Regions from separate parts of the Rahnella sp. PD4 genome, predicted to be linked through region 1. Evidence: predicted binding sites of a transcription regulator. Region 1 holds the regulator's gene; the other holds the start of a gene.
What was found. The regulator LexA, encoded in region 1, represses DNA repair genes until DNA is damaged. The targets are predictions, from matches to a motif close to TNCTGTATGTACATACAGNA.
Positions count from the first base shown of each region.

Region 2: a site for LexA is predicted at 11,906-11,925, ahead of ACOZIO_RS04165 (metal-dependent hydrolase). Genes of this name have one in related genera too.

Region 1 covers NZ_JBLZQF010000007.1:229,227-244,240, forward strand. Annotated here, with positions in the region: gene ACOZIO_RS18215 (ROK family transcriptional regulator) at 1-868, shown strand, start outside; gene zur (zinc uptake transcriptional repressor Zur) at 968-1,477, shown strand; gene ACOZIO_RS18225 (CsbD family protein) at 1,629-1,838, opposite strand; gene dinF (MATE family efflux transporter DinF) at 2,028-3,392, opposite strand; gene lexA (transcriptional repressor LexA) at 3,675-4,283, opposite strand; gene ACOZIO_RS18240 (diacylglycerol kinase) at 4,403-4,771, opposite strand; gene plsB (glycerol-3-phosphate 1-O-acyltransferase PlsB) at 5,007-7,490, shown strand; gene ubiA (4-hydroxybenzoate octaprenyltransferase) at 7,590-8,456, opposite strand; gene ubiC (chorismate lyase) at 8,498-9,037, opposite strand; gene psiE (phosphate-starvation-inducible protein PsiE) at 9,127-9,534, opposite strand; gene pgi (glucose-6-phosphate isomerase) at 9,786-11,432, opposite strand; lysine riboswitch at 11,661-11,851, shown strand; gene lysC (lysine-sensitive aspartokinase 3) at 11,958-13,346, shown strand; gene panS (ketopantoate/pantoate/pantothenate transporter PanS) at 13,440-14,357, shown strand; gene ACOZIO_RS18280 (Na/Pi cotransporter family protein) at 14,424-15,014, opposite strand, start outside.
Region 2 covers NZ_JBLZQF010000001.1:917,257-932,270, forward strand. Annotated here, with positions in the region: gene pheT (phenylalanine--tRNA ligase subunit beta) at 1-962, opposite strand, end outside; gene pheS (phenylalanine--tRNA ligase subunit alpha) at 977-1,960, opposite strand; Phe leader region at 2,061-2,185, opposite strand; gene pheM (pheST operon leader peptide PheM) at 2,136-2,180, opposite strand; gene rplT (50S ribosomal protein L20) at 2,311-2,667, opposite strand; gene rpmI (50S ribosomal protein L35) at 2,710-2,907, opposite strand; gene infC (translation initiation factor IF-3) at 3,003-3,554, opposite strand; gene thrS (threonine--tRNA ligase) at 3,558-5,486, opposite strand; gene ACOZIO_RS04130 (MarC family NAAT transporter) at 5,776-6,456, shown strand; gene ACOZIO_RS04135 (transglycosylase SLT domain-containing protein) at 6,480-7,115, opposite strand; gene ACOZIO_RS04140 (fructosamine kinase family protein) at 7,438-8,307, shown strand; gene ACOZIO_RS04145 (YniB family protein) at 8,413-8,961, opposite strand; gene hxpB (hexitol phosphatase HxpB) at 9,144-9,809, shown strand; gene kduI (5-dehydro-4-deoxy-D-glucuronate isomerase) at 10,115-10,951, shown strand; gene kduD (2-dehydro-3-deoxy-D-gluconate 5-dehydrogenase KduD) at 11,030-11,791, shown strand; gene ACOZIO_RS04165 (metal-dependent hydrolase) at 11,944-12,501, shown strand; gene ACOZIO_RS04170 (L-cystine transporter) at 12,690-14,081, shown strand; gene kdgR (DNA-binding transcriptional regulator KdgR) at 14,169-14,960, opposite strand.

The DNA of each region.
Region 1 (15,014 bases):
TGACTATCAAATGACGGAGATTTCGGTCAGAACGCCGGATGCACTGCTGACGCAAATCGAAGCCTGCTTTCATCAGTACAAAAAAAGCTATCCCGGACTGAAAATCCGGCTGGCACTGGCGATCCACGGGCAGGTTAATCCGACTACCGGCGTATCACAGCGGATGCCGCAGGCACCCTGGACCGGTGAAATTGAGATTAAGTATCTTCTGGAAGAAAAGTTGCAAACTGACATCCTGATGGACAATGACTGCATCATGCTGGCGCTGGCGGAGAAATGGCAAGGCATTAATTATCATCAGGATTTTTGTGTAATTAATGTCGATTACGGCATCGGTTCTTCCTTCGTGATTAACCAGCAAATTTATCGCGGTAATCTGTTTGGCAGCGGACAAATCGGCCATACCATCATTGATCCCCAAGGCGACCGGTGCGCCTGCGGACGATATGGTTGCCTCGAAACGCTGGCCTCATTGTCAGCATTAAAGAAAAAGGCCCGTCAGCTTGAGCCTGCGGATCCGGCAAGGAGAACGCCTTCAACACAGGAACTGATCGACCGCTATCATCGGGGTGAAAGTGCCATTTGCGAGCAGGTTATGGAAGGTGCCCGCGCGCTGGGGCTGAGTCTGTATAACTTTCTTAACATTCTGAATATCAATCACATTTATCTTTATGGCCGCAGTTGTGGTTTTGGCGATGCCTGGCTGAAAACCGTCTGCGGACAAAGCGGCCTCAATCCCTTTGATCGTATCGATCACGTCAAAATTCAGGCTACGCATATTGCACCGGGAATACTGAGCCGGGAGCAGCAGATTATGGGTATCGGATATCTGTATGTGGAAAAGGCGCTGGATGCGATGGCAGGTTGAATGGCGCATAATTCGTCGTTTTGGTGCAAGCATGGTAAAATCATCACGGGTCGCATGATGTGGCCTCTTTATTCCAATCTGCGCTCAGAGACCGTTGCCATGACCCTGAATAACCCGGAAAAATTACTTTCACAAGCTGAAGAGCTTTGCCAGCAGCGCAATGTTCGCCTGACCCCGCAGCGGCTGGAAGTACTGCGTCTGATGACGCAACAACCCGGTGCGATCAGCGCCTATGATTTGCTGGATCTGTTGCGTGTGAGCGAACCTCAGGCGAAACCGCCAACGGTTTACCGGGCGCTGGATTTTCTGCTGGAACAGGGGTTTATTCACCGCGTTGAATCTGCAAATAGTTATGTTCTCTGCCATCATTTTGAAGAGCCAAGCCATACTTCTGCGCTGTTTATCTGTGACCGCTGTGGGCTGGTCACCGAAAAAACCACCGATGGCATCGAAGAACGCCTGGCAAAACTGGCAATGGAATCCGGCTTTGATCTTCGCCATTCTGTGGTGGAAGCGCATGGATTATGTGCAGAATGTAAAGTAGTGGAAACCTGTGACAGCCATGACCGGTGTGATCACGACCACAGTATAGTGGTGAAAAAACGCTGAGAGATGAAGGTGTTACAGCAGAGGAACTGAAAGACTGCGGGAAGATGAAATGCAAAGGTTGGGTACTTCCGTGTACCCGTATCCTGAATTGTTCCGGGTAGGAGCAGCATTTTTCAGGATACGTCACTGATATGCGAGGGGGAGTCGCATGTTACCAGTGATATTTATTTTTGGTTTCCCATTCATTGAGCTCTTTCTCGGCCTGATCTTTCTGATAGCCATAGCGCTCCTGAATTTTACCCACTAACTGATCACGTTTACCTTCAACCACTGTCAGGTCATCATCAGTCAATTTACCCCATTGTTCTTTCACTTTCCCTTTGAACTGTTTCCAGTTACCGTCGGCTTGATCCTTATTCATAATAATATCTCCTGTTACCTTGGGTTTTGTGAACTGCATTTCTGGCTTGCAGTTCGTCCTTAACACTTCAAAGGTTAGTAGAGAATCTCGATTAATCCTCCTGAAACAGAGATAAAACCCGTTATTAGGATTAATCCAAAGCAGGAAATAACGCCAGGACGGGGTTTATTCCTTTGAAAAGCATACAAATCAGTCCGCATGAAGCGAAAACCAGGTGTCGTGCCGCCAGTAACGGCGCCAAATCCAGCCAAGGGATAATCCCCGCATCCCCAGGAAAACCGTCAATGCCAGCCACAAGGCATGGTTGCCCAACAGCGGTAAGCTGGAAAGCGTCAGCCCGTATCCTATCGCCGCCACGACCATACTGTTACGCATATCCCGCCCGCGCGTGGCACCGATAAACATGCCATCCAGTAAATAACACCAGACAGCTACCAGCGGCAGGATGATTTGCCAGCCCAGATAATGGTCCGCCAGTTCGCGTAACTCAGGTAATGACGTCAGCGCATCAATGATCGCCCCGCCTGCAAGCGCATAAATCAGGGCAAAAATCAGGGCAACCAGCCCGGCCTGACGGCACGCGGCATGCCAGACATCCAGCAATTTCTGGCGATTCCGGGCACCGAATGCTTCACCGGAATGCGCTTCGATAGCATAGGCAAAACCGTCCAGCGCAAAAGCGGTGAAGGTCAGCAGGTTCATCAGCACCGCATTCACCGCCACGATGTGGCTGCCAAGCCGTGCGCCGAGAACGGTCAGTGAGGCAAAGCAAAGCTGAAGCAGAAGTGAACGCAACATAATGTCGCGGTTAAGCCCCAGCAGACGGCGCAGGTTACCACGCCAGGCCGAGGTGATTTGTGCGCCGGTTATACCCCGTTGCTTCATTACCCGCCAGACAAAGTACAGCCCGATAAATAGCGTGAAATACTCGGAACTTGCCGTCGCCATGGCAGCACCACGCACATTCCAGCCCAGCCCCATCACCAGCCACAGATCCAGAATGATATTCAGCAGATTCCCGGCAATCAGCAAAATCACCGGCCCGCGAACATACTGAATGCCCAACAGCCAGCCAAGGATCACCAGATTCGCCAGTGAAGCCGGGGCACTGAACCAGCGAATTTCGATAAACAGCCTCGCCTGTTCAAGCACCGGTTGGCTGCCCCCGACGATATGAAACGCCTGTTCCATCAGGGGGTGCCGGAACAACACTATGGTGAGACCAGACAATACGGCCAGCAGAAAGGGTTGTACGAAAGCGCGCGCCAGCAACCGGTTATCATTCGCGCCCAGCGCCTGAGCGGTCATGCCGGTGGTACTCATCCGTAAAAAAAGTAAGAGCATAAAGAGGAAAGTCGTGATCATCGAACCCACAGCCACTCCGCCGAGATAATCCGGGCTGTCGAGATGACCGATCACCGCCGTATCCACAAGCCCGAGAAGAGGCACCGTGATATTTGAAAAAATCATCGGCAATGCCAGCCTCCAGAGCGCCTTATCGGGGGGGCTTAAAAAGGTGTTTTTGAGTGTTTGTCGCAGGGAATGATGTTGCATAGAGAATCTCATGCCGGAGGTTCAGGTTATGCCTGTAAGTGACATCGCCCCGGAAGGGGCGACGAGATGAAACGTTAAAGCTTAGCGGTATGTCAGAGGCGGCTAACGAACCCGCAAATCAACAATATGACCATTGGGATCAAGAATTTGACCCAGTAATATCTGACCGAGTCATTCGAGTTGCAGGAAGGCGGCAAGTAAAAAAATCCCGATGAGCTGACAGGAGTCAGTGATTCGGGTGAACGCACGCAGCCAACGCATCTGCAGCCCGAAATACGAAGGTCAGATCCAGTCACCGTTGCGGATGACGCCTACGGCTAGCCCTTCAATGCTGAAATTCTGCTCACGTAAATCAACTACGATCGGCTGGAAATCGCTGTTTTCAGGCAATAACTGCACCACACTGCCCTGTTTTTTCAGACGTTTCACGGTGACTTCATCGTCTATACGGGCCACAACAACCTGTCCATTACGCACGTCTTGCGTTTTATGTACAGCCAGCAGATCGCCATCAAGAATACCGATATCACGCATCGACATACCGCTGACACGCAGCAGGAAATCGGCACTCGGCTTAAACATGGCCGGATCGACCTGATAGTGTCCTTCAATATGTTGCTGGGCCAGCAACGGCTCACCGGCAGCAACCCGGCCGATCAGCGGTAAACCCTCTTCTTCTTCCATCAGCAAACGAATGCCACGTGATGCGCCGGAAACAATCTCAATAACACCCTTACGCGCCAGCGCTTTGAGATGCTCTTCCGCCGCATTGGGGGAACGGAACCCCAGACGTGATGCAATCTCTGCGCGGGTGGGTGGCATACCGGTGGTGGAGATATGATCGCGAATAAGGTCGTAGACCTCTTGTTGTCTGGTCGTTAAAGCTTTCATTCCGCCCCCTGGTTGTTTATACAGTCTTGCTGTGAGTATATACAGCTAAACGATCAATGAAAACCTAAGATTGAATAAAAACAGGGCATAACGTTGATTCCTGGAATGCAGATTCCAAATCAGAACCATCGTGGCCAAAAGATGCTGACCCAGACAAAAAACGCCAATATGATGGTCAGAAGTACGGCAGCCGAGCCGATATCTTTTGCACGACCTGAAAGTACGTGAAACTCAGATCCGATACGGTCTATCGCGCATTCTACCGCGCTGTTGAGCAGTTCAGTGACACAGACCAAAACAACGGATCCCACCAGCAGAATGCGTTCTACGGGGCTGACATCAAACCAAAAAGATAACAAAATTAACGGAATAGCGACGCTGGCTTCCTGGCGAAAGGCCGCTTCATTTTGCCATGCCGCTTTCAGCCCTTTCCAGGAATAGCCAGCTGCTTTATAAATTCGGGTAAATCCAGTGACTTGGTTAGCCATTTCTTTTACTGATCCTTAGAGAATTTGCCGCACTTTATACCCCAAATAGTCGGGGTGCAGAAAGGCGGTAAAGAAGTGAATCCTGATGAGCTTACATGAGTAAGTGATTCGGGTGAACGTCTTAAGCCAACACCCCTGCGGCTTGAAATAAGAAGGGTATTGCATCACCACAGATCTCATCTGAGCTTTCTGGTATCCTTGCGGCGAAATGGCTAACAAGAGGCTTCACGTTTTTATGTCAGGTTGGCGTAGACTTTATTACACATTATTGAATTTACCGCTCTCATTGCTGGTAAAGAGCAAGGTCATACCTTCAGATCCGGTTACCGAGTTGCATTTAGACCCGACGCGGCCGATTTTGTATGTATTGCCCTATAATTCCAAAGCCGATTTGCTGACGTTGCGTGCGCAATGTCTGGCACAGAATCTGCCTGATCCCCTTATTCCGCTGGAAATTGACGGAACCCTGCTGCCAAGCCATGTCTTTATTGCTGAAGGTCCGCGCGTATTCTCTTATTACACGCCGAAGCAGGAATCCGTAAAGCTGTTCCACGACTACCTTGATTTGCACCGCAATAACCCGGATTTAGACATTCAGATGTTGCCGGTGTCGGTGATGTTTGGTCGGGCACCGGGCCGTGAAGGTCAGGATGACACGCCACATCTGCGCGTACTGAATGGCATCCAGAAATTCTTCGCTGTGCTTTGGCTGGGGCGGGACAGTTTTGTCCGCTTCTCCAATACCGTTTCCCTGCGTTATATGGCGACGGAACACGGCACAGATAAAACCATTGCTCAAAAGCTGGCACGTGTGGCGCGGATGCACTTCTCCCGTCAACGTCTGGCCGCCGTTGGCCCACGTCTTCCGGCACGTCAGGACTTGTTCAACAAATTGCTGTCCTCAAAAGCCATTGAAAAAGCGATTGAAGACGAAGCCCGCAGCAAGAAAATTTCCCACGAAAAAGCTCAGCAAAATGCCATCGCCCTGATGGAAGAGATTGCCGCTGACTTCTCTTATGAAGCCGTGCGCCTCTCTGATCGCGTACTGAGCTGGACGTGGAACCGTTTGTACAAAGGCATCAATGTTAATAATGCTGAGCGTGTACGCCAGCTGGCGCTGGACGGTCAGGAAATTGTGTATGTGCCCTGCCACCGCAGCCACATGGACTATCTGCTTCTGTCTTACGTGCTCTATCATCAGGGGCTGGTACCGCCGCATATTGCCGCTGGCATCAACCTGAATTTCTGGCCAGCAGGCCCGATTTTCCGCCGTCTGGGCGCGTTCTTTATCCGTCGAACCTTCAAAGGCAACAAGCTCTATTCAACGGTGTTCCGTGAATATCTGGGCGAACTATTCAGCCGTGGTTATTCGGTGGAATACTTTGTGGAAGGGGGGCGTTCGCGAACCGGACGCCTGCTGGAGCCGAAAACCGGTACGCTGGCCATGACTATTCAGGCCATGTTGCGCGGTGGTTCACGCCCGATCACGCTGGTGCCAATTTACATCGGTTATGAGCACGTCATGGAAGTGGGCACCTATGCCAAAGAATTGCGCGGTGCGACTAAAGAGAAAGAAAGCCTGACGCAAATGCTTAACGGCTTGCGCAAGCTGCGCAATCTCGGCCAGGGTTATGTGAACTTTGGTGAACCGCTGCATCTGACCACTTACCTGAACCAGAATGTGCCGACCTGGCGTGAAGCCATCGACCCGATCGAAGCACAACGTCCTAGCTGGCTGACGCCAACGGTACAGGACTTAGCAGAACAGATCATGGTGCGTATCAACAATTCAGCGGCTGCCAATGCCATGAACTTGTGTTGTACCGCACTGCTGGCCTCACGCCAGCGTTCACTGACCCGCGAACAGCTGACCGAGCAAATAGACTGCTACCTGCAATTACTGCGTAACGTACCTTACAACGCGGATTCAACGGTGCCGGATCTGACTGCCGATCAGTTGCTCGATCACGCGCTGAACATGAACAAGTTCCAGGTTGAGAAAGACAACATTGGCGACATCATCGTACTGCCGCGCGAACAGGCCGTTCTGATGACATACTACCGCAACAACATCCATCATATGCTGGTGTTGCCGTCGCTGATTTCAAGCATTGTGATGCATCACCGTCAGGTCAGCCGCGCGGAATTACTGCGTCAGGTCGAACTGATTTATCCGATGCTCAAAGCCGAATTGTTTATGCATTTCGAGACGTCTGAGCTGCCACAGGTACTGGATGTTTTGACGCTGGAACTGGCACGTCAGCAAATCATTCATCTTGAAGATGATGAACTGACCCTTAATCCGGCGCGGATCCGTACCCTGCAACTGCTGGCGGCCGGTGTACGTGAAACGCTGCAACGCTACGCGATCACCTTCTCCCTGCTCACCAATAACCCAAGTATCAACCGTGGTGCGCTGGAAAAAGAGAGCCGGATTATGGCGCAGCGTTTGTCCGTACTGCACGGTATCAATGCCCCTGAATTCTTCGATAAAGCCGTTTTCTCGACGCTGGTCGGTACACTTCGCGCTGAAGGCTATATCAGTGACAGCGGTGATGCCATTCAGGAACAAACACGTGAAATTTATCTCATGCTCAGTGATCTGATGACATCAGACATCAAGCTGACCATTGAGAGTGCGGGTATGCCGTCTGATTTGCCGCAACCGACTGCCCCTCCGGCGGAGCCGAAGCTGGATGTGCGCGATACCAATCATTAACCGCCATTAGCGCCAGCCAGTGCTGGCTGCATAAAAACGCCCGGACTCTTTACGGAGGCCGGGCGTTTTTTTATGGGCGTTGAATCAGTTCAGGAATATTTACAACGTGAACCCTGACAGGCTCATCAGAATGCCGAGGAACAGCACCAGCCCGACATAATTGTTCTGGCGGAAAGCCAGGAAACAGGCATCACGTTCACGTTTGGCAATCAGCTTCTGCTGATGTACAAACAGCGCAGCAGCCAGCAGCAGCGACCAGTAAAACGGTGCACCGAGCTGGGAAAGATGGCCGACAATGCCCATCAGAACCAGCGTTGCCAGTTGCAACAGGCCGATGATCAGCGTGTCAAAACGTCCGAACAAAATCGCTGTCGATTTCACGCCGATCTTCACATCATCGTCACGATCGACCATCGCGTATTGCGTATCGTAAGCCACCGTCCAGCAGATATTTGCCACGAACATTAACCAGCAACTGAGCGGCACACTTTCGCTCACCGCCGCATAAGCCATCGGGATAGCCCAGCCAAACGCTGCGCCTAAAACGACCTGAGGCAGATGACTGACGCGCTTCATAAACGGGTAAATCCATGCCAGCGCCAGTCCGGCCAGAGACAGTAAAATGGTCATGCGGTTAAGCAGCAGAACCAGCAGGAATGACACCAGCACCAGTCCGACGAATAATATTTTCGCCTGCTTGCCAGTGATCGCCCCGCTCGGCAATGGCCGTTGAGCGGTACGTTTTACATGACCATCAAATTTGCGATCGGCGTAGTCATTCACTACGCAACCGGCGGCACGCATGAAAAACACGCCCAGCACGAAGACCAGCAAAATCTTCGCAGAGGGCATTCCGCCACCGGCTACCCACAGTGCCCATAACGTTGGCCACAACAGCAACAATGAGCCGATCGGCTTATCAATACGCATCAGGCGGCAGTAATCACGCCATGTGCCCTGAGTCATACTTCCTGACACTCTTTGTTCTCCTGCTTGGTTAGTCTGACTCATTCCTGCTCCGCCTGACTTTGCGGACGATGAACCGGTGAGTCCGGTAGGAAAATTTCGGTCAACAACAGCGGCTTGTCAGACAAGCGCAGGCGGGAACGGCGTGCCCATAACTCGCCCTGCTCACTGTGTAATTGACCCAGATGGATATAATCACGGGACAGATTATTGCCACTGAACAGGTAGCGGCCCAGCGGCACAGTCCCTAAATCGACCAGTGCCAGATCTGGCCCGGTCAGTGTTTCTTCAGGAATGACCGTGCGCCCCAGCAGCCACGGTTGTGCGTCACCAAACAATACGATTTCCCGGATCCAGTAACGGGCGCTTTCCGGCAACTGCTGCGCCTCGCTTTCACCCAGCTCTTCGCGGCTGACAAAACATTCGTTTTGCGGTTTCACGGTGACGGTCACACCCTGTTTTTCAAACCGGCGGGTCATGGATCCCATTTCCATCAGCCAGTCAGCCACATCCGCAGGCACCTGCGAAGGATCGTCAAACCAGTGGATCGGGGATTTTTCGGTGGAATGGGAATCAGACATCAATAGCTCCGTAATGAAGGTGTTCATACCTCCAATGAATTATCTGCCTCACATTCTAGCGTATGAATGCGAGGCAGTAATTGCCTCATTTATTCGCGACGCAGACGTTCGCCATTGGCCAGGAACAGCGTCACAACCAGCACCAGGATGGCGCAGGCGTAAACCAATGTGTCGTAAGGACTTTTGTGATCAACGATGATCAAACGGATGATCGCGGTGATACCGATGTAAATAAAATAGCGTAAAGGGAAATGATAGCCCGATGAAAAATATTTAATTATCAGGGCAATAAACTCAAAATAGAGGAAGTAAATCACAATCCCCTCGATGAGCAGATACGAGGACGACTGATCGTTATTCACGAACAGCACCATTGCTAAGTGGTAGGTTTCACGCCCGATAAAAATCATCAGGATTGCGGCCAGTCCTAATAAGAATATGTTCAAAATTCGCTGCATAATGACGGATATCATTAATGCCCGCTTTGATCCTGCCATGTGATCTACATCCCACTTTTGTTATTAATACCCGCAGAATACCACAGAGTCAGCACAGGAAAAGCGCCATTAAAAAAGGGCCAGCCGGTGAAGGCTAACCCTTTTATTTTGACGTATAAAAACCTTAATGCCCTAAATCATTCGTGTTGCATCCAGGCGGCAACTGAATGAATCCCCGGGAGCATACACAAGTATGTGACCGGGGTTCATGAAGGCAGCCAACGCCGGGGCAGCGCGAAGGATAACGGGTATTAGCGCCAGTTTTTGAAGCGGTTGATCAGACCGTTAGTCGAACTGTCATGCCCGGTCACGTCTTTGTCATCTTCCAGTTCTGGCAGGATACGGTTTGCCAGCTGTTTGCCCAGTTCTACACCCCATTGGTCGAAGGTGTAGATGTTGAGGATCACGCCCTGAGTAAAGATTTTGTGTTCGTACATCGCGATCAACGCACCCAGGCTGTAAGGCGTGATTTCACGCAGCAGGATGGAGTTGGTCGGACGGTTCCCTTCGAACACTTTGAACGGCGCAACGTGTTTCACGTCTTCCGGTTTTTTGCCCTGATCGGCGAATTCTTTCTCGACAACGTCCAGAGATTTACCGAATGCCAGCGCTTCCGTCTGGGCGAAGAAGTTAGACAGCAGTTTCGCGTGGTGATCGCTCAGCGGGTTATGGCTGATGGCTGGCGCAATGAAGTCACAAGGGATGATTTTAGTCCCCTGGTGAATCAGCTGATAAAACGCATGCTGGCCGTTAGTGCCCGGCTCACCCCAGATGATCGGGCCCGTCTGGTAATCCACCGGATTACCGTTACGGTCAACGAACTTACCGTTAGATTCCATGTTGCCTTGCTGGAAGTAAGCGGCAAAACGGTGCATGTACTGGTCGTATGGCAGGATAGCTTCGGTTTCAGTGCCGTAGAAATCGTTATACCAGATGCCGATCAGTGCCAGCAGCACCGGCAGGTTTTTCTCAGCCGGCGTATTCGCGAAGTGTTTGTCCATTGCATGAGCACCGCTCAGCAATTGTTCGAAGTTATCGAACCCAACAGACAACGCGATAGACAGACCGATTGCTGACCACAGAGAGTAACGACCGCCGACCCAGTCCCAGAATTCGAACATGTTGTCGGTATCGATACCAAACTCGCTCACTGCTTTACCGTTGGTAGACAGCGCAGCGAAGTGTTTCGCCACGTGTTTGTTGTCGCCGGCAGTTTCCAGGAACCAGTCACGCGCGCTGTGGGCGTTGGTCATGGTTTCCTGTGTGGTGAAGGTTTTTGATGCCACCAGGAACAGCGTGGTTTCCGGAGACAAATCTTTCAGCGTTTCAGCGATATGCGTGCCATCTACGTTGGAGACGAAATGCATATTCAGATGATTTTTGTACGGACGCAGTGCTTCAGTCACCATGAACGGACCGAGGTCTGAACCGCCGATCCCGATGTTCACCACATCAGTGATGGCTTTGCCGGTATACCCTTTCCACTCGCCACCGATAACGCGCCCGGTGAAACCTTTAATTTTCGCCAGAACTGCGTTCACTTCCGGCATAACATCTTTGCCGTCCACGATGATTGGTGTGTTGCTGCGGTTACGCAGGGCTACGTGCAGAACAGCACGGTCTTCGGTGCGGTTGATCTTCTCGCCAGAGAACATCGATTTGATTGCGCCCTGAAGGTCAGTCTCTTTCGCCAGCGCCTGCAGTTTATCGAGCGTCTCTGCAGTGATACGGTTTTTAGAGAAATCGACCAGCATCTGGTCTTCAAACGTGGCAGAGAATTTGGAGAAACGATCACCATCTTCAGCAAACAGATGGCTAATCTGCACATCTTTCATCTTGTCGAAATGCTGCTGCAGGGCTTGCCAGGCAGCGGTCTGAGTTGGATTGATATTTTTCATAGCAATGCTCTTAGGCTGAGAATAAATATGAGGTAACTGTCCCGATTGTAGCCTGAAGTTCCCGGGAAGAGATGCCTTTTCTTGCGATAGGTCAGATCTGCTTAATCACAATGACAGAGAACAATATTAGATGAGAATCGCTCAAAATGTAGCGCATGCGCTGCCTGACCGTTGACAGACGGGCGATAAACGGCTATTCCTAAGCGCCTAACTCGCGCGCTCGGTGCGCGAGCCAGAAGAGGCGCGTCGCCCAGGCAGTGTATCGGAGGAGCCGAAATCCTACGAAGATACATCAGGGGGAGCGGCGCCGAGATCATAAGCCCGCGGCAGGCGAACGATCGACTACAGGGGCTGAATCCCCTGGGTTGTCACCGGAACACCCCGAAAGGGTGTCGGCTAGGTGGGGCGCTTCTGGGTGTATCGTAGTATCTCTACGCCTGCTCCCGTTTCCCGCTCTTCCCTTTGTGCCAATTCTTATGGAATCGATGGCCGTCATGGTATGACGACCCGGACACGAGGTTTTACATGAATCACGCAGTATCCCGCAACGCCAGTCAGCAGCCTTTGGGTAATGTCATCGTCGCCAAATTCGGCGGTACCAGCGTGGCGGATTTCGACGCAATGAACCGCAGCGCGGATATCGTGCTGTCGCGTCCTGAAGTACGTCTGGTTGTCCTCTCCGCCTCTGCGGGCGTCACCAATTTATTAGTCGAGCTGGCCGAAGGTAAAGAAACCGAACGACGGGTGTTCCTGCTTGATGAAATTCGACGCATCCAGAGCGCCATCATCGACCGCCTCGATAATCCGACAGTGATCCGCGAAGAAATCGGCCGCATGCTGGAAAATATCGCTATGTTGTCAGAAGCGGCGAGCCTGGCGACATCTACCGCGCTGACTGACGAACTGGTGAGCCATGGCGAACTGATGTCTACTCTGCTGTTTGTTGAAATCATTCGCCAGCGTAACGTGCCGGTGGAATGGTTCGACGTGCGTAAAATTATGCGCACCAATGATCGCTTTGGCCGGGCGGAGCCAGATACTCAGGCATTAAACGAGTTAACCGTTCAGCAGTTGCAACCGCGCTTGCAGGACGCTCTTGTGATCACACAAGGTTTTATCGGTTCTGAAGGCAAAGGGCGTACCACGACACTTGGCCGTGGTGGCAGCGATTATACCGCCGCATTGTTAGGCGAAGCGCTGAGCGTTTCCCGGGTGGATATCTGGACGGACGTACCGGGGATTTATACTACCGATCCACGTCTGGTGCCGGCGGCAAAACGTATTGACCGTATCGCATTTGAAGAAGCGGCTGAAATGGCGACTTTTGGTGCGAAAGTTCTGCATCCTGCAACGCTGCTGCCAGCGGTGCGCCGCGGTATTCCGGTGTTTGTAGGCTCGAGCAAGGACCCGTCAGGCGGTGGCACCCTGGTGTGTGATACCAGCGATAATCCGCCGCTGTTCCGCGCGATAGCCCTGCGCCGCAGACAAACGCTGGTCACGCTGCACAGCCTGAGCATGCTCCATTCACGCGGTTTCCTCGCCGAAGTGTTTGGCATTCTGGCTCGTCACAGCATCTCTGTTGATCTGATCACAACGTCCGAAGTCAGCGTCGCACTGACGCTGGATACCACCGGTTCCACATCCTCGGGTGACAGCCTGCTGACCACCTCGCTGCTGACAGAATTATCCTCACTGTGCCGCGTGGAAGTCGAAGAAAATCTGGCACTGATCGCGATTATCGGTAACAAACTGTCACAGGCCTGTGGCGTCGGCAAAGAAGTCTTCGGCGTACTGGATCCGTTCAATATCCGCATGATTTGCTACGGCGCAAGTAGCTACAATTTATGCTTCCTGGTGCCGGGCAACGATGCCGATCAGGTTGTTAAAACTCTACACCGCAACCTATTCGAATAAGGACGGGCGCGGTATCTGAGAAGACCGGGCCACGTGCCCGGTCTTTTTTTTGTCTGTACTTTTGCAAAACAACAAAGACAAGGATCATCCTCAATGTTAGCCATAATAACCCGCCTGTTCCCCTTGTGGGCCGTGCTGTTATCCGTCGCGGCCTACTATTCGCCCGGCACGTTTACGCCGATCGGCCCGCACGTTTCTACCCTGCTGATGCTGATCATGTTCGCGATGGGCGTCACTCTCGAATTCGGTGATTTCAAACGCGTACTTTCCCGGCCCGGCCCGGTTGCTGCCGCTACTTTCCTGCATTATCTGGTCATGCCGCTGGCGGCATGGGTACTGGCAAAGCTGTTCCATATGCCCGCAGATTTATCGGCGGGGATGATTCTGGTTGGCAGCGTGGCCAGCGGAACTGCTTCTAATGTCATGATTTATCTGGCGAAAGGTGACGTCGCGCTTTCCGTGACGATTTCTGCGGTTTCCACGCTGGTTGGCGTTTTCGCCACGCCATTGCTAACACGTCTGTATGTTGATACGCACATCAAGGTCGATGTGGAAGGCATGCTGTTGAGCATTTTGCAAATCGTCGTCATCCCGATTTTAGCCGGTCTGATTATTCATCATCTGTTCACGAAAACCGTAAAACGCATCGAACCGCTGCTGCCGCTTTTCTCAATGGTGTGCATTATCGCCATTATCAGCGCCGTCGTGGCAGGCAGTCAGGGCTTTATCGGTTCTGTGGGACTGATCGTGATTGTGGCGGTTATTCTGCACAACGGCATTGGTTTACTGAGCGGTTACTGGGGTGGAAAACTGTTTGGCTTTGACGAAACCACCTGTCGCACGCTGGCGATGGAAGTCGGCATGCAGAACTCAGGCTTAGCCGCGACGCTGGGGAAAATCTACTTCACCCCGCTGGCCGCACTGCCGGGTGCATTGTTCTCGGTCTGGCATAATCTTTCAGGTTCTTTGCTGGCCGGTTACTGGTCCGGCAAACCGGTCAAAAAAGACTGATGTCCAGACCGTAAAAAAACAGCAAAAAGAAACGGGCGCCTTCCTCAGCGCCCGTTTTTATTCGTACTACACCCGTTGCGCATCATCATTCGGTTCGCGCTGCTCGTCTTCCTGCTCATCCTGATCCAGCACGTTATACGCCACCGCACAGAACAGTGAGTTCAGACGTTTCATATCTCCCAGTAACCCGAGGTGGAGCGAACTGGTTTCAATACTCTGCACATTATGCTGATGCAAGCGATCAACATGGGCATGCGCGTAACGGCGGTCAAGAATGCGGAAGCGGTGTTTGGAACGTCGCAGACGGCGTGCGCTGGTGAGATCGTTTGACAGGAATACCCCCAAACTCAGACGCAGATTATCTTGTAATTTTTCATGTAAGGCATCCAGTTCCACCAAGCCTTCCGGCGAGAACGCGCGGCGCGTAGCGTGGGATTTGGCGGTGATATCGCCGGTCATACGTTCGATAATGTCACCGGCCTGTTCGAGGTTGAGCGCCATTTCGATAATTTCTGCCCAGCGGCGGGAGTCATCTTCGCCCAACCCTTCTTTATTGATTTGCGCCAGATACAGTTTGATGGCGGTGTACAACACATCAACGTCATCGTCGAGACGCCGCACTTCGCGATCCTGCGCCAGTTTACCGTGCATCACTTC
Region 2 (15,014 bases), on a different contig from region 1:
TGCTCGCCACCAAAAATACCGGCCATGGCGAGCGCTTTCTCGTGATCCGCAATGACCAGCGTATCTTCTGCCAGTTTCGCCTGTGTACCGTCGAGCAGGGTCAGCGGTTCGCCTGGCCGGGCCATACGTACTACAATGCCGCCGCTGATGCGGTTCAGATCAAACGCATGCATTGGCTGACCGAGTTCGAGTAACACGTAGTTAGTGATATCCACCACGGCATCAATAGAACGCGTACCACAACGACGCAGTTTTTCACGCATCCACAGTGGCGTTGGCGCTTTAACGTTAATACCTTTCACTACGCGACCCAAATAGCGCGGACACGCTTGTGGGGCCTGCACATCAATGGAAATAGTGGCATCAATCGTTGCCTTGACCGGGTTCATTTCCGGCTCAACCAGTGGCAACTGGTTAATCACCGCAACATCACGCGCCACGCCGAGGATACCCAGGCAATCGGCACGGTTTGGCGTTACGCTGATTTCAATTGTGGTGTCATCAAGTTTCAGGAATTCGCGGATATCAGTACCGACTGGCGCATCCAGTGGCAGTTCAATGATACCGTCGTGATCTTCTGAAATACCTAATTCGGAGAATGAGCACAGCATACCTTCTGAAGGTTCACCACGCAGTTTTGCGGCCTTAATTTTAAAATCACCCGGCAATACAGCGCCGACTGTTGCTACTGCAACTTTAAGGCCCTGACGGCAGTTTGGCGCACCACAAACGATGTCCAGCAGACGATCGCCGCCCACATTGACTTTCGTAACACGCAGTTTATCGGCATTAGGATGCTGACCGCATTCGACAACTTCACCGACAACCACGCCATTAAATGCGCCTGCCACTGGCTCAACGCCATCAACTTCCAGGCCGGCCATGGTAATTTGGTCTGATAACGCTTCGCTGCTGATGGCTGGATTTACCCACTCACGCAACCAGAGTTCACTGAATTTCATGTGATATTCCCGCCTTACTTAAACTGTTTGAGGAAACGCAGATCGTTTTCGAAGAATGCACGCAGGTCAGTCACGCCATAGCGCAACATTGTCAGACGTTCCATCCCCATCCCGAAGGCAAAACCGGAATACACTTCAGGGTCAATGCCCACGTTGCGCAGTACATTCGGATGCACCATGCCGCAACCCAGCACTTCCAACCATTTACCATTCTTGCCCATCACATCCACTTCTGCGGAAGGCTCAGTGAACGGGAAATAGGAAGGACGGAAACGGATCTGCAAATCAGCTTCAAAGAAGTTATTCAGGAAATCGTGCAATGTGCCTTTCAGGTTGGAAAAACTGATGCCTTTATCGACAATCAGACCTTCCATCTGATGGAACATCGGCGTGTGCGTCTGATCGTAATCGTTACGATAAACACGGCCCGGCGCGATAATACGAATCGGCGGCTGCTGGTCTTTCATTGTACGGATCTGAACACCAGAAGTTTGTGTACGCAGCAGGCGCTTGGCATCAAACCAAAAAGTATCGTGATCGGCACGCGCCGGATGATGACCTGGAATGTTCAGGGCATCAAAGTTGTGATAGTCATCTTCGATTTCCGGGCCGGTTTCCACGGTAAAACCTAACTCACCAAAAAAAGTTTCAATGCGGTCGATAGTACGGGTCACCGGGTGCAGCCCACCGTTTTCGATACGACGACCAGGCAGGGAAACATCAATCGTTTCTTCAGCCAGACGGGCATTGAGTTCGGCGGACTCCAGCGTATTTTTACGCGCGTTCAGGGCTTCCTGAACCTGCGCTTTCGCTTCGTTGATGACTGCACCCGCAGCCGGGCGTTCTTCCGCTGGTAATTCACGGAGGGTTGTCATCTGGAGTGTCAGGTGGCCTTTCTTACCCAGATATTCGACACGCACATTATCCAGTGCGGCGATATCCTGAGCACTCTCTACGGCTGCCTTGGCATTGGCAACCAGTTCTGCGAGATGTGGCATTGCTTTCCTCTTCTTCTGGCCAATATGGCCCGATGTAAAATAACCGTGATTAATCAGGGGCGCGATTTTGACCCTGAACCTTAGTTGTATAAAGCACAGATACAAAAAAGCCTCCACGAGGGAGGCTTAGGCGCTACTTTTCGTTTCTTCTCTTACGCGCGAAAGCCTTCCTGAGTCAGGCGCTAAAGTAAAAAAAGAAACGGAAAATAGCAGTGTTCATGCTTGCGTTACCTTATCGGTTGTAAATCTTGTGCCGGAATTCAAACGAAACGGTGGTTATTAAACAACGAAACAGAATGTTTTTAAACACAAAATATAAAAGAGGGAGCAAGCTCCCTCTTTTACCTGACTTACGCCAGAGCTGCTTTCGCTTTTTCGACCAGTGCAGAGAATGCCACTTTGTCGAATACCGCGATGTCAGCCAAGATCTTACGGTCAATTTCAATAGAAGCTTTTTTCAAGCCGTTAATGAATTTGCTGTAAGACATGTCGTTCTGACGAGCTGCTGCGTTGATACGCGCGATCCACAGCTGACGGAACTGACGTTTCTTTTGACGACGGTCACGGTAGGCGTATTGACCAGCTTTGATAACAGCCTGGAATGCAACACGATATACGCGAGAACGGGCACCGTAGTAGCCTTTCGCCTGTTTTAAGATTTTCTTGTGACGTGCACGTGCAATCACACCACGTTTTACGCGAGCCATATGCTCTCCTGAGTTTTATATTCTAGATGAAAAAAAGTGTATTTATGCGTACGGCAGACATGCAGAGACCAGACCCAAATCGTTCTTGGATACCAGGCCTTTTGGACGCAAGTGACGTTTACGCTTAGTAGCTTTTTTGGTCAGAATATGACGCAGGTTTGCGTGCTTACGCTTAAAACCACCGTTGGCGGTTTTTTTGAAGCGTTTAGCGGCGCCGCGTACTGTTTTGATCTTTGGCATTTTAAATTCCACTTCGCATTGTTATTAACATGAATCAGAAAGGCGAATCCAGCATACGCGGTGCGGGCACCGCGCAGCAGGATTACTTGGAAGCCTTACTGTTTCTTCTTAGGTGCGAGCACCATGATCATCTGACGACCTTCGATCTTCGTAGGGAAGGATTCGACAACGGCCAGTTCAGAATCTTCACACAGGTCTTTACGGACGCGGTTAAGCACTTCCATACCGATCTGTTGGTGCGCCATTTCACGCCCACGGAAACGCAGGGTGATTTTAGCTTTATCGCCATCTTCCAGAAAGCGAATCAGGTTGCGTAGTTTGACCTGATAGTCGCCATCATCGGTACCAGGTCGGAATTTGATTTCCTTAACCTGAATAACTTTTTGTTTCTTCTTCTGCTCTTTGGTCGACTTGCTCTTCTCGTAGAGGAATTTGCCGTAATCCATGATTCGACAAACTGGCGGCTCGGCATTCGGACTGATTTCTACTAAATCGACGCCCGCTTCCTCAGCTTTTTCAAGAGCTTCATTCAGACTGACAATACCAATCTGCTCGCCATCGACGCCTGTGAGGCGAACTTCTTGCGCGCGAATCTCTTTGTTAATGCGATTAGGACGCGCCGGTTGAACTCGTTTTCCGCCTTTAATACTTTATTCCTCCAGTTGATGAAGACTTCTGCTGCGGATTTCCGCCAGCAGTTTGTCAACGACTTCGCTAACATCCATGCTTCCTAAGTCTTTGCCGCGGCGGGTACGAACAGCAACTTTGCCTGCTTCGACCTCTTTATCGCCACAAACTAACATATAAGGAACACGGCGTAGCGTGTGTTCGCGAATTTTAAAGCCAATCTTCTCATTTCTCAAGTCGGCTTTAACGCGAATGCCTGCATCTTGCAGTTTTTTAGTTAATTCTTCGACATAGGTAGCTTGTGCATCAGTGATGTTCATGATCACTACCTGAACCGGAGCCATCCAGGTCGGGAAGAAGCCAGCGTATTCTTCAGTCAGAATACCGATGAAGCGCTCCATCGAACCCAGGATAGCACGGTGAATCATTACCGGAACCTGACGGTCGTTACTTTCGCCAATATAAGAGGCGTTCAAACGACCAGGTAATGAAAAGTCGAGCTGCACGGTACCACACTGCCACGCACGATCCAAACAATCATGCAAGGTAAATTCAATTTTCGGACCGTAGAACGCCCCTTCACCTGGCTGATATTCGAACGGAATATCGTTTTCAGTCAGCGCAGCCGCGAGATCATCCTCAGCACGTGTCCACATTTCATCAGTACCAATGCGCTTCTCAGGACGGGTGGATAATTTCACCACGATCTTTTCGAAACCAAAAGTGCTGTACATGTCATACACCATACGGATACAGCTGTTTACTTCGTCACGTACCTGCTCTTCAGTACAGAAGATATGGGCATCATCCTGAGTGAAGCCACGAACTCGCATCAGGCCATGCAATGCGCCGGAGGGCTCATTACGGTGGCAACTGCCGAACTCAGCCATACGCAATGGCAGGTCGCGGTAGGATTTCAGTCCCTGATTGAAGATCTGAACGTGTCCCGGACAGTTCATTGGTTTGATGCAATATTCCCGGTTTTCAGAAGAAGTGGTGAACATCGCTTCTTTGTAGTTTTCCCAGTGACCGGTTTTTTCCCACAGCACGCGATCCATCATGAACGGACCTTTTACTTCCTGATAGTCATAAGACTTCAGTTTCATGCGTACAAAGGCTTCCAGCTCGCGGAAAATAGTCCAGCCGTCGTTGTGCCAGAACACCATGCCCGGAGCTTCTTCCTGCATGTGATAGAGATCAAGCTGCTTACCAATTTTACGGTGGTCACGTTTACCGGCTTCTTCCAGACGCTGAATGTATGCATTCAGTTGCTTTTTATCTGCCCATGCGGTGCCGTAAATACGTTGCAGCATTTTGTTATCGCTGTTGCCACGCCAGTATGCACCGGAGGTTTTCTGCAGTTTGAAATGATGGCAGAAACGCATGTTCGGTACATGTGGGCCACGACACATATCCACATATTCTTCATGGTGATACAAGCCCGGACGATCATCATGACTGATGTTTTCATCCAGGATCGCCACTTTGTATTCTTCGCCACGGCTTGCAAAGGTGTCACGCGCTTCCTGCCAGCTGACTTTCTTTTTAATAACGTCGTAATTCTTTTCAGCCAGTTCGTGCATGCGCTTTTCAAGCAGTTCGATATCTTCCTGAGTCAGCGTGCGATCTAAATCGACGTCGTAGTAGAAGCCATTATCGATAACCGGGCCGATTGCCATTTTGGTGTCTGGCCAGAGTTGTTTAATGGCATGACCCAAAAGGTGCGCACAGGAGTGGCGCAAAATTTCAAGACCGGCTTCGTCTTTAGCAGTAATGATCGCCAGTTGCGCATCAACCTCAATCAGATCGGTGGCATCAACCAGTTCGCCGTTAACACGACCCGCGATACAGGCTTTCGCCAGACCAGGACCGATATCAAGGGCAACATCCAGAGGAGAAACGGGGCGATCAAAAACGCGCTGGCTTCCATCAGGAAGAGTAATGACAGGCATGCTAATTCCTTAATCTACAGTGGTGCCCCACACGACAGAGCACATCTAGAAAAATATTTGAGTTTAAATTCACGTAGTTATTCACGCTATTTAGCTTTACCTTGCCAAATATAGGCACCCTGAATACTGCACGGTCTTGTACCGGGATGCGACGCGAAAACAGCCGACAAGTTTACCACCCGTAAAGTGCGAATTTCCAGCAACCTGTGTTGCTAATCGCGGATATTTTTCGTGTAATCTTCTCTGAGACGCTAAGGTAACCAGAGATGCATTTGAAAAAGAGAAGAAGATGACAGAAATCAGGCAATTATTTGAGGTACTTGGACTGGGTCTGGTGGTGCTGCTTCCGCTGGCAAATCCGCTGACAACCGTTGCCCTGATGCTCGGCCTTTCAGGGAATATGACCACTCAGGAAAGGAACCAGCAGTCGCTGATGGCCTCAGTGTATGTCTTTATCATCATGATGGTGGCGTATTACGCAGGACAAGTGGTGATGAATACCTTCGGGATTTCCATTCCCGGTCTGCGTATTGCGGGGGGACTCATCGTCACCTTTATCGGTTTCAGGATGCTTTTCCCTCAGCCGCACGTGGAAGAAAGAATCCTTATCGAAAACAAAACGGCTGAAATGAAGAAGCAGGATTCGCCAAATATCGCTTTTGTTCCTCTTGCGATGCCAAGTACCGCCGGACCAGGCACTATCGCCATGATTATCAGCAGCGCTTCGACGGTCAAGTCATCTGACTATCCGCACTGGATCATTATCGTTGCGCCGGTGATGATTTTCTTTTTAGTGGGTTTGATTTTGTGGATATCCCTGCGCAGTTCCGGGGCGATTATGCGTCTGGTCGGGAAAAGCGGAATTGAGGCGATTTCACGTCTGATGGGATTTTTGCTGGTGTGTATGGGCGTTCAGTTCGTTATCAACGGCATTATCGAGATTATTAAAACCTTCCCGCCAGCAGCCTGAGCCGCTGGCGGAAAAAACCATGCTTATCGCATCGCCAGATAGGCATTGTTCACTTTCCACAGATAGCGTGGGGCTTGTGGTGCCGGATGTTTTTTCTGCACATGGGCAGAAAACTCTGCGGGCGTCATCAGATTGATTTTCGCAATCGCATACGTTTTATCTTTGTCGAACGTTCTCAGCAATGCCCCTGCTCCGTTCACATAGGCCAGCGTAGTGGCGTAACGGCGGGTTTCAGGGTTATTAATGCCGGCAAGCTGCTGTTGTAAAATGCTTAAATAAGCCGTTCCAAGGTCAATGTTAACCGCCGGATCTTTTAAATCACGCGGCGTGGGCTGACCATAACGTCCTTTCATCCGGTAGGCATCGCGTCCTGCCGTTGAGGCCTTTAGCTGCATTAACCCAATCGCATTCGATTTGCTGACAACGGTTGGGTTATATCCAGATTCGACCTGAATGATCGCTTTAACGAGTGTTTCGTCGACGCCGTAAGTATTTGCCGCCTGGTGAATAACATCACCATAAGGCCCCGGATGCATTAATGAAGTATCGCGCTGAGGTGGCGGCGATGGATTCAAAAAACGCGTGGTCTGAACCGGTGTTTCTTTAGCGCAACCCGCCAGCAATAGCGCGGCCATCAAATAAAGAATGTTTGGTTTCACGTTATCTCTCTCGCGACTGGGACGAGATGTAGCATATACATCTTCTTCCCACACCTGAATATATTTTTCGTCTATTATTATTATTGCTTTGTTAAACAAGGGGGTTGAGAGGATGTCGATAAGACAATTCCGCTTATAAAACCTGTTTCAGGTTACTTATTCCTAAATTAATCGGTTCGCTGATGGCATTTCCTATTTAGCCATCTCAGAAATGACATAAATTGACATCATCATCTGATTCAGCCGTGCGCCGGATCGGGTTTTCGAAGCGAGAAAAACGCTAACTTAATGAATTATCGGGCCAGTCAGAAGGGGTAATACCATGTGGCAAGCCATCAATCGTTTGTTGAGTGAACACTTAGGTAATGCTGAAATCCGCGAACGTGTTGAGCTCCCGGGGGGCGAAATCCACCCTACCTGGCGGCTGAGTTACGGCGACAGGGATGTGTTCGTAAAATGTAATACACGCGAAATGTTGCCTATCTTTGCCGCTGAAGCCGATCAGCTTGCCCTGCTTGCGCGCAGCCAGACCGTCCGGGTACCGGAAGTTTATGGCGTAGGCAGTGATCGTGATTACAGTTTCCTCTTACTCGAATATATCCCGCAAAAACCGCTGGATGCACATAATGCCTATGTTTTAGGTCAGCAACTTGCCACGTTGCACCAGTGGAGTGAGCAACTGCAATTCGGTCTGGATTTCGATAATGAACTGGCGACGCTTCCGCAGCCCAACAGCTGGCAACGACGCTGGGCCACCTTCTTTGCTGAACAGCGTATTGGCTGGCAGCTACAACTGGCTGCAGAAAAAGGGATGATGTTTGGCAATATCGAAGATATCACGGCCATGGTTTATGCACGCTTGCAGAATCATCAGCCGCAACCTTCACTTTTACACGGCGATTTATGGCCGCATAACTGTGGTTTATCGGATGATGGTCCGGTGATTTTTGACCCTGCCTGCTACTGGGGAGACCGGGAATGCGATCTGGCTATGCTGCCGTTGTATCCTAATATCCCGCCGCAATTATATGACGGTTATCAAAGTGAAACTCCGCTCCCTGATGACTTCATTTCCAGGCAACCCGTCTACCAGTTATATTACCTGCTTAACCGCAGCAATTTATTCGGTGGTCAGCATCTTGTGGTTGCACAACGCGCCATAGAAAGACTGCTACACGAAGATATCAGTTAGCAAAATTAATCTTTTAGCCCTGAGAAAATAAGGCCTGAACTCGTCAGTATTCAGGCCTTATTTATCATGCTTACCGAAAAGCGTTATAAATATGTCGTCAGTATGTCAGGCAATTAATCCTAATAATTTCAGAATGAAATAGCCGATGACAGCGATGATAATTGGCAAAATATACAATGGGAAATACTGCACCAAAATAGTGTGTCGCGGTATCACGATACGCTCTTCGATTTGCGGACGCGTACGTCCTTCAACCCCTTTCGCCTGTTCCAGAATAAGCTGATCCTGAATCCCTTCGCGAATGTGTTTCACCTGACGGGACATTCTCGCGCCGGAAGCCTGAAGTGCCAGACCCACAAAAATCAGCCAGTAGATGACAAAGAACATGACGTTCGCGCTGGTAACACCCTGTCCTAAAGCAGGCACCGGTGAGTTGTACCAAAAGACATTGAGAAACGTCGTATTGAACTTCACCATATCCACCATCACATGGACGAAATCCAGCATGACCGCGTTGATGCCCTGCTCCGTTTTAGTGTGCTCATTGATAAAAGTCAGCAAAGAAATCAGCGTTGAAAGCAGAGCAGGAATAAAGATGATCCATCCCGCTATTCGTTTAATGACTGCCACACGTCCGGCTTGTTGGTACGTCATGAATTCCCCTTGTTAGGATACCTAAAGCAACGGCTAAGTTTACCCACAGAAAGGCTGCTCCGCCCAATGTTTTAATCAGTTAGCATGGCAGTGCCGGGACAACAGCCCTCCGTCTCTGATTTCACCTACATTCCCGCCAATGTTAGAGTGGGTTTCTATTTATTGTAAGGGAGTCCGCTTTCATGGCTTATATCCGCCCTGTTAATGCAGCAATTTTCGATATGGATGGTCTGTTAATTGATTCTGAACGTTTATGGACTCAGGCTGAGCTGGACGTTTTCAGTCGCCTGGGGGTTGATATTTCCCAGCGCCATTTATTGCCGGATACGCTAGGTTTGCGTATCGATCAGGTGGTCAGAATGTGGTATCAGGCGCTTCCATGGCGGGGTCCGGATCAGGAAGAAGTGTGCTCGATGATCATCGCCCGCACGATTGAACTGGTGGAGCAAACCCGGCCACTGCTGCCTGGCGTAAATCATGCCCTTGAACTTTGCCGTGATCAGGGGCTTAAAATTGGTCTTGCCTCTGCATCACCGCTGTTTATGCTCGATACCGTGCTGGAAATGTTTAATTTACAATCTTTCTTTGAGGTTCGTGTTTCTGCGGAAAAGCTGCCTTACAGCAAACCCCATCCTGAGGTCTATCTGCTGGCTGCGGGAGAATTACAGGTTGATCCCCTGCACTGTGTGACGCTCGAAGACTCTTTTAATGGCATGATCGCCACCAAAGCCGCGCGTATGCGCTCGGTGGTAGTGCCGGACCAGGAATACAGTATGGATCCGCGCTGGGCGCTCGCAGATGTCAAACTTTCTTCCCTCGAACAACTGCGTGTAGCGCATATCAGTTAACTTTATACGCAGCCGCACATGCGGCTGCGTAATTTCAGGATTTCCCTCCTGCCTGAATGTCCTCATCCCACATTTCCACTGCGAAATTTTTTAAGCTTCGTTTAATTTCGTAAATCTTGAACTGACTCATAAAATAAATAAAACATCATTTCATTTTTATTGAATTAACATGTCAATCAACCTATGATTTCTGCAACAAGGACGAGCCGGGAGCTCTCCTGCTTCTGTACCCTGTCACTGCCACGCAACGGTCAGACTCGCCCGGTAAGTCCTCCTTAATCTCGTCATCTATGAGAGGCACCCACATGCAAGTTCGTCAAAGTATCCACAGCGACCACGCTAAAACACTTGATACCGCTGAATTACGCCGTGAATTTCTCATTGAGAAAATTTTCGAGAAAAATGCCTACACCATGACCTACAGCCATATTGACCGCATCATTGTCGGGGGCGTCATGCCCGCTGAAAAAACGGTATCCGTGGGTGATGAAGTTGGTAAACAGCTTGGCGTAAGCTATTTTCTTGAGCGTCGCGAACTCGGCGTGATCAATATTGGTGGTCCGGGCCTGATCGTGGTTGATGGCACGACGTATGAAATCGGTCATGAAGAAGCGTTGTATGTCGGCAAAGGGGCACAACGGGTTGAGTTCAGCAGTGTTGATCCGTTAAAACCGGCTAAGTTTTACTACAACAGCGCACCGGCTCATACCACTTTCCCGAACAAAAAAATCACGCTGGCGGAAGCCTCTCCGCAGACCATCGGTGATGCAGCCACCAGTAACCGCCGCACCATCAATAAATTCATCGTGCCTGACGTTCTGGAAACCTGCCAGCTGACCATGGGGCTGACCAAACTGGAAGAAGGCAGCCTGTGGAATACCATGCCTTGCCATACCCATGAACGCCGTATGGAAGTGTATTTCTACTTCAATATGGAAGAAGAGACGGCCGTGTTCCATATGATGGGGCAACCACAGGAAACCCGTCATTTATTAGTGCACAATGAACAGGCCGTTATCTCTCCAAGCTGGTCAATCCACGCCGGTGTGGGCACCAAAAACTATACCTTTATCTGGGGCATGGTCGGTGAAAACCAGGTATTCGACGACATGGATCACGTCAAAGTCAGCGAACTGCGTTAACTCCTCCCCGCTCTGCTTTAACCGGCAGAGCGACTCATCTTTTATGGCGAACGCGCCGTGGCAAAAGAGACTCTGAATATGATCCTCAGTTCATTTGAATTAAGCGGCAAAGTCGCCATCGTCACCGGTTGCAATACCGGGCTGGGCCAGGGCATGGCGCTAGGCCTTGCGCAGGCGGGATGCGATATCGTGGGTATTAACCTGTCAGCACCTGCAGAAACAGAAAAAAAGGTCACCGCGGCAGGTCGCCGATTTCTCGATCTGAGAGCAGACCTGAGCAGCATTCAGGGTATTCCGGAGCTGATTGAGAAGGCTGTCGGAGAATTTGGTCATATCGATATTCTGATCAATAACGCCGGGATTATCCGTCGCGAAGATGCCATCGGATTCAGCGAGAAAAACTGGGATGATGTGATGAATGTGAACAGTAAAACGCTGTTCTTTATGTCTCAGGCAGCCGCGAAACAGTTCATCAAGCAAGGCAACGGCGGCAAGATTATAAATATTGCCTCTATGCTCTCCTATCAGGGTGGAATAAGGGTGCCTTCCTATACGGCGTCAAAAAGCGCCGTAATGGGTCTGACCCGACTGATGGCCAATGAATGGGCGAAGCACAACGTCAATGTGAATGCGATCGCCCCAGGATATATGGCGACCAACAACACGGAACAGTTGCGTGCAGATGAAGAACGCAGCAAAGAAATCCTCGACAGGATCCCCGCCGGACGCTGGGGTCTGCCAGAAGATGTGATGGGGCCGGTCGTCTTTCTGGCGTCAAAAGCATCTGATTACGTTAATGGCTACACGATTGCCGTCGATGGCGGTTGGCTTGCGCGTTAATGGCACCATAAGTGACACCGAAAGGCGTCTGTTTATACGCCTTTCTTGTTTTTTATCAGCTCGTTGACAATTAGTTACAGGGCATCTCTTCCAAGATTGTGACAGTTTCACTTATACTGGATAAAATAACAGTTATCCAGTTCGGACGCGTCATGACGGCGGAAGGCCATCTCATTTTCTCAATAGCCTGTGCAGTATTTGCCAAGAAGGCACAGCTTTCTCCCGAGCTGGCGCATGGTGACTGGTGGCATATCATTCCCGGCTCTTTGCTTACTTGTCTGCTGCCTGATATTGATCACCCCAAATCGGTGCTGGGACAGCGTCTCAAATGGCTGTCAGCCCCCATCGCGCGGGCTTTCGGTCACCGCGGGTTCACTCACAGTTTGCTGGCTGTGGCCGGTGGGATTTTTCTTTTACGTACTCATTTCCCTCACGACTGGGTGATCCCAGCTGACGCTTTCCACGCCATGATTATTGGTTATCTGAGCCATATTCTGGCTGATATGCTGACACCCGCAGGTGTGCCACTGCTCTGGCCTTGTCGGTGGCGTTTCCGGTTACCTTTAATTAACAGTCAGCAAGGGAATCAGCTCGAACGGACACTCTGCCTTATTCTGGTCGGTCTGACCCTTTTCTGGCCAGACTGGACGCCCATCATTGGTGCAATAAATCCGGATTTTTTTAATCACCTGCTGAAATTATTCATCTGAACAGAATGGAACACTGCCAGATTGGCTAAAATCAATACAAATATAACCAAAAAGTTATAACGAATTACTTTTGGATATAAATAGTCAGGCCATCAAACTGTTATTCTGCACCCCAATGCTTTGGGATGGTGCAGTCCTTTCCGGAAACACCCGTTTCATTTATCAAAATTATAAGTTTGGAGTCTGGTATGAATCTTCCGCTCGTTCTTAACGTAGTGGTTTTCGTTGCCCTGCTTTTGCTGCTGGCGCAAACCCGCCACAAGCAATGGAGTCTGGCAAAAAAAGTTTTGCTGGGTCTGGCTATGGGTGTGGTATTTGGCCTGGCTTTACAGCTGATCTACGGTTCCGATGATCCGGTACTGAAATCCTCAATTACCTGGTTCAATGTTGTCGGTAACGGCTACGTCCAGTTGCTGCAAATGATCGTCATGCCGCTGGTGTTTGTCTCTATTCTGAGCGCAGTGGCGAAACTGCATAACGCGTCATCGTTGGGTAAAATCAGTTTACTGACCATCGGCACCCTGCTGTTCACCACGCTTATCGCTTCTCTGGTGGGTATCTTCGTGACCGGCCTGTTCGGTCTCACCGCTGACGGCCTGGTACAGGGCACGCAGGAAACGGCGCGGCTGACGGCAATTCAGACTAATTATGTCGGCAAAGTGGCTGACCTGAGCGTACCTCAGCTGATTCTTTCCTTTATACCGAAGAACCCGTTTGCTGACCTGACAGGCGCTAGCCCGACATCCATTATCAGCGTCGTGATCTTCGCTGCCTTCGTGGGTGTCGCGGCCCTGCAACTGGTGAAAGATGATGCAGAAAAAGGCCCGCGTGTTCTGGCCTTCATCGATACCCTGCAGGCATGGGTGATGAAGCTGGTGCGTCTGGTTATGAAACTGACCCCGTATGGCGTACTGGCTCTGATGACAAAAGTCGTCGCAGGTTCGAATGTTCAGGATATCATTAAGCTGGGCAGCTTCGTTGTGGCGTCTTATCTGGGGCTGGGCATCATGTTTGTTATTCACGCGGTGCTGCTGTCATTCACCGGTGTTAATCCGGCGAAATTCTTCCGTAAAGTCTGGCCGGTGCTGACTTTTGCTTTCACCAGTCGTTCAAGTGCCGCGACCATCCCGCTGAGCGTTGAAGCGCAGACACGCCGTCTGGGTATCCCTGAATCTATCGCCAGCTTTGCGGCATCTTTCGGGGCAACGATTGGTCAGAACGGTTGTGCTGGTCTGTATCCGACCATGCTGGCTGTGATGGTTGCCCCCACGGTTGGCATCAACCCGTTTGATCCCGTATGGATTGCAACCTTAGTGGGTATCGTTACCCTGAGCTCGGCCGGTGTTGCCGGTGTGGGTGGCGGTGCAACGTTTGCCGCCCTGATCGTATTGCCGGCCATGGGGCTGCCGGTTACACTGGTTGCCCTGTTGATTTCTGTCGAACCCCTGATTGATATGGGGCGTACCGCGCTGAATGTCAGCGGTTCAATGACTGCCGGTACCATCACCAGCCAGTTGCTGAAACAGACAGATAAATCGGTAATGGACTCTGAAGAAACAGCGGAGCTGGCACACCGTTAATTTCAGATTGCTACCAACAAAAAACCGAAGCCAGTGGCTTCGGTTTTTTTATGCCTGAAATAACGCAGTATCTGAGAACACGGTAATTCAGAACGGATAATCGTGAAAACCGATTTGCTCTGAAATATTACGCGCGGCAGTATGCAACATTTCCACATAATGACTTTTGCTTTCTTCTGAGAACCGTATCGTCGGGAAAGAAATACTCAGACCCGCAATGACCACACCAAAGCGATCGAATACAGGCACTGCGATACAACGAAGCCCTTGTTCCTGTTCTTCATTATCTTCACCGAACCCCTGCGCGCGAACCTGATCCAACGCAGTCTGCAAATCGGCAGCATTCATGATGGTATTTTCAGTGCTGCGGGTAAATTCAATCACCTGCAACAGCGCATTAACTTCGGTTTTATCGCCCCACGCCAGCAGCACCTTACCGATTGCCGTGGTGTGCAGCGGATTGCGCCGACCAATGCGTGAATGCATACGCAGGTTGTACATCGAGTCAATTTTATGGATGTAGACAATCCCGTCTTCATCCAGTGCGCCCAGGTGGATGGTTTCGCGGGTCAGACGGGATAATTCGCGCATCTGAATATCAGCGCTGCGGATCAGATCGACGTTTTGCAACGCCCTGGCACCCAGTTCAAATAACTTGAGCGTGAGGGAGTATTTCTCGGACTCCCCCTCCTGTGCAACATACCCCAGAGATTTCATCGTCTGAAGAAAACGGTAAACGGTGCTTTTGGACATCATCACACGCTGAGAAAGTTCAGTGATACCGATCTCACGCTCTTCCCCGAGCGCTTGTAAAATGCCAAAAACTTTCAGGACTGAGGAGACGGAATCGGGTTGCTTATCAAGATCTGCGATAGCCATAGGATATATTACCTGCTCGCGTTGAGATTGTTTCAAAAAAAATAGAACGTGGTT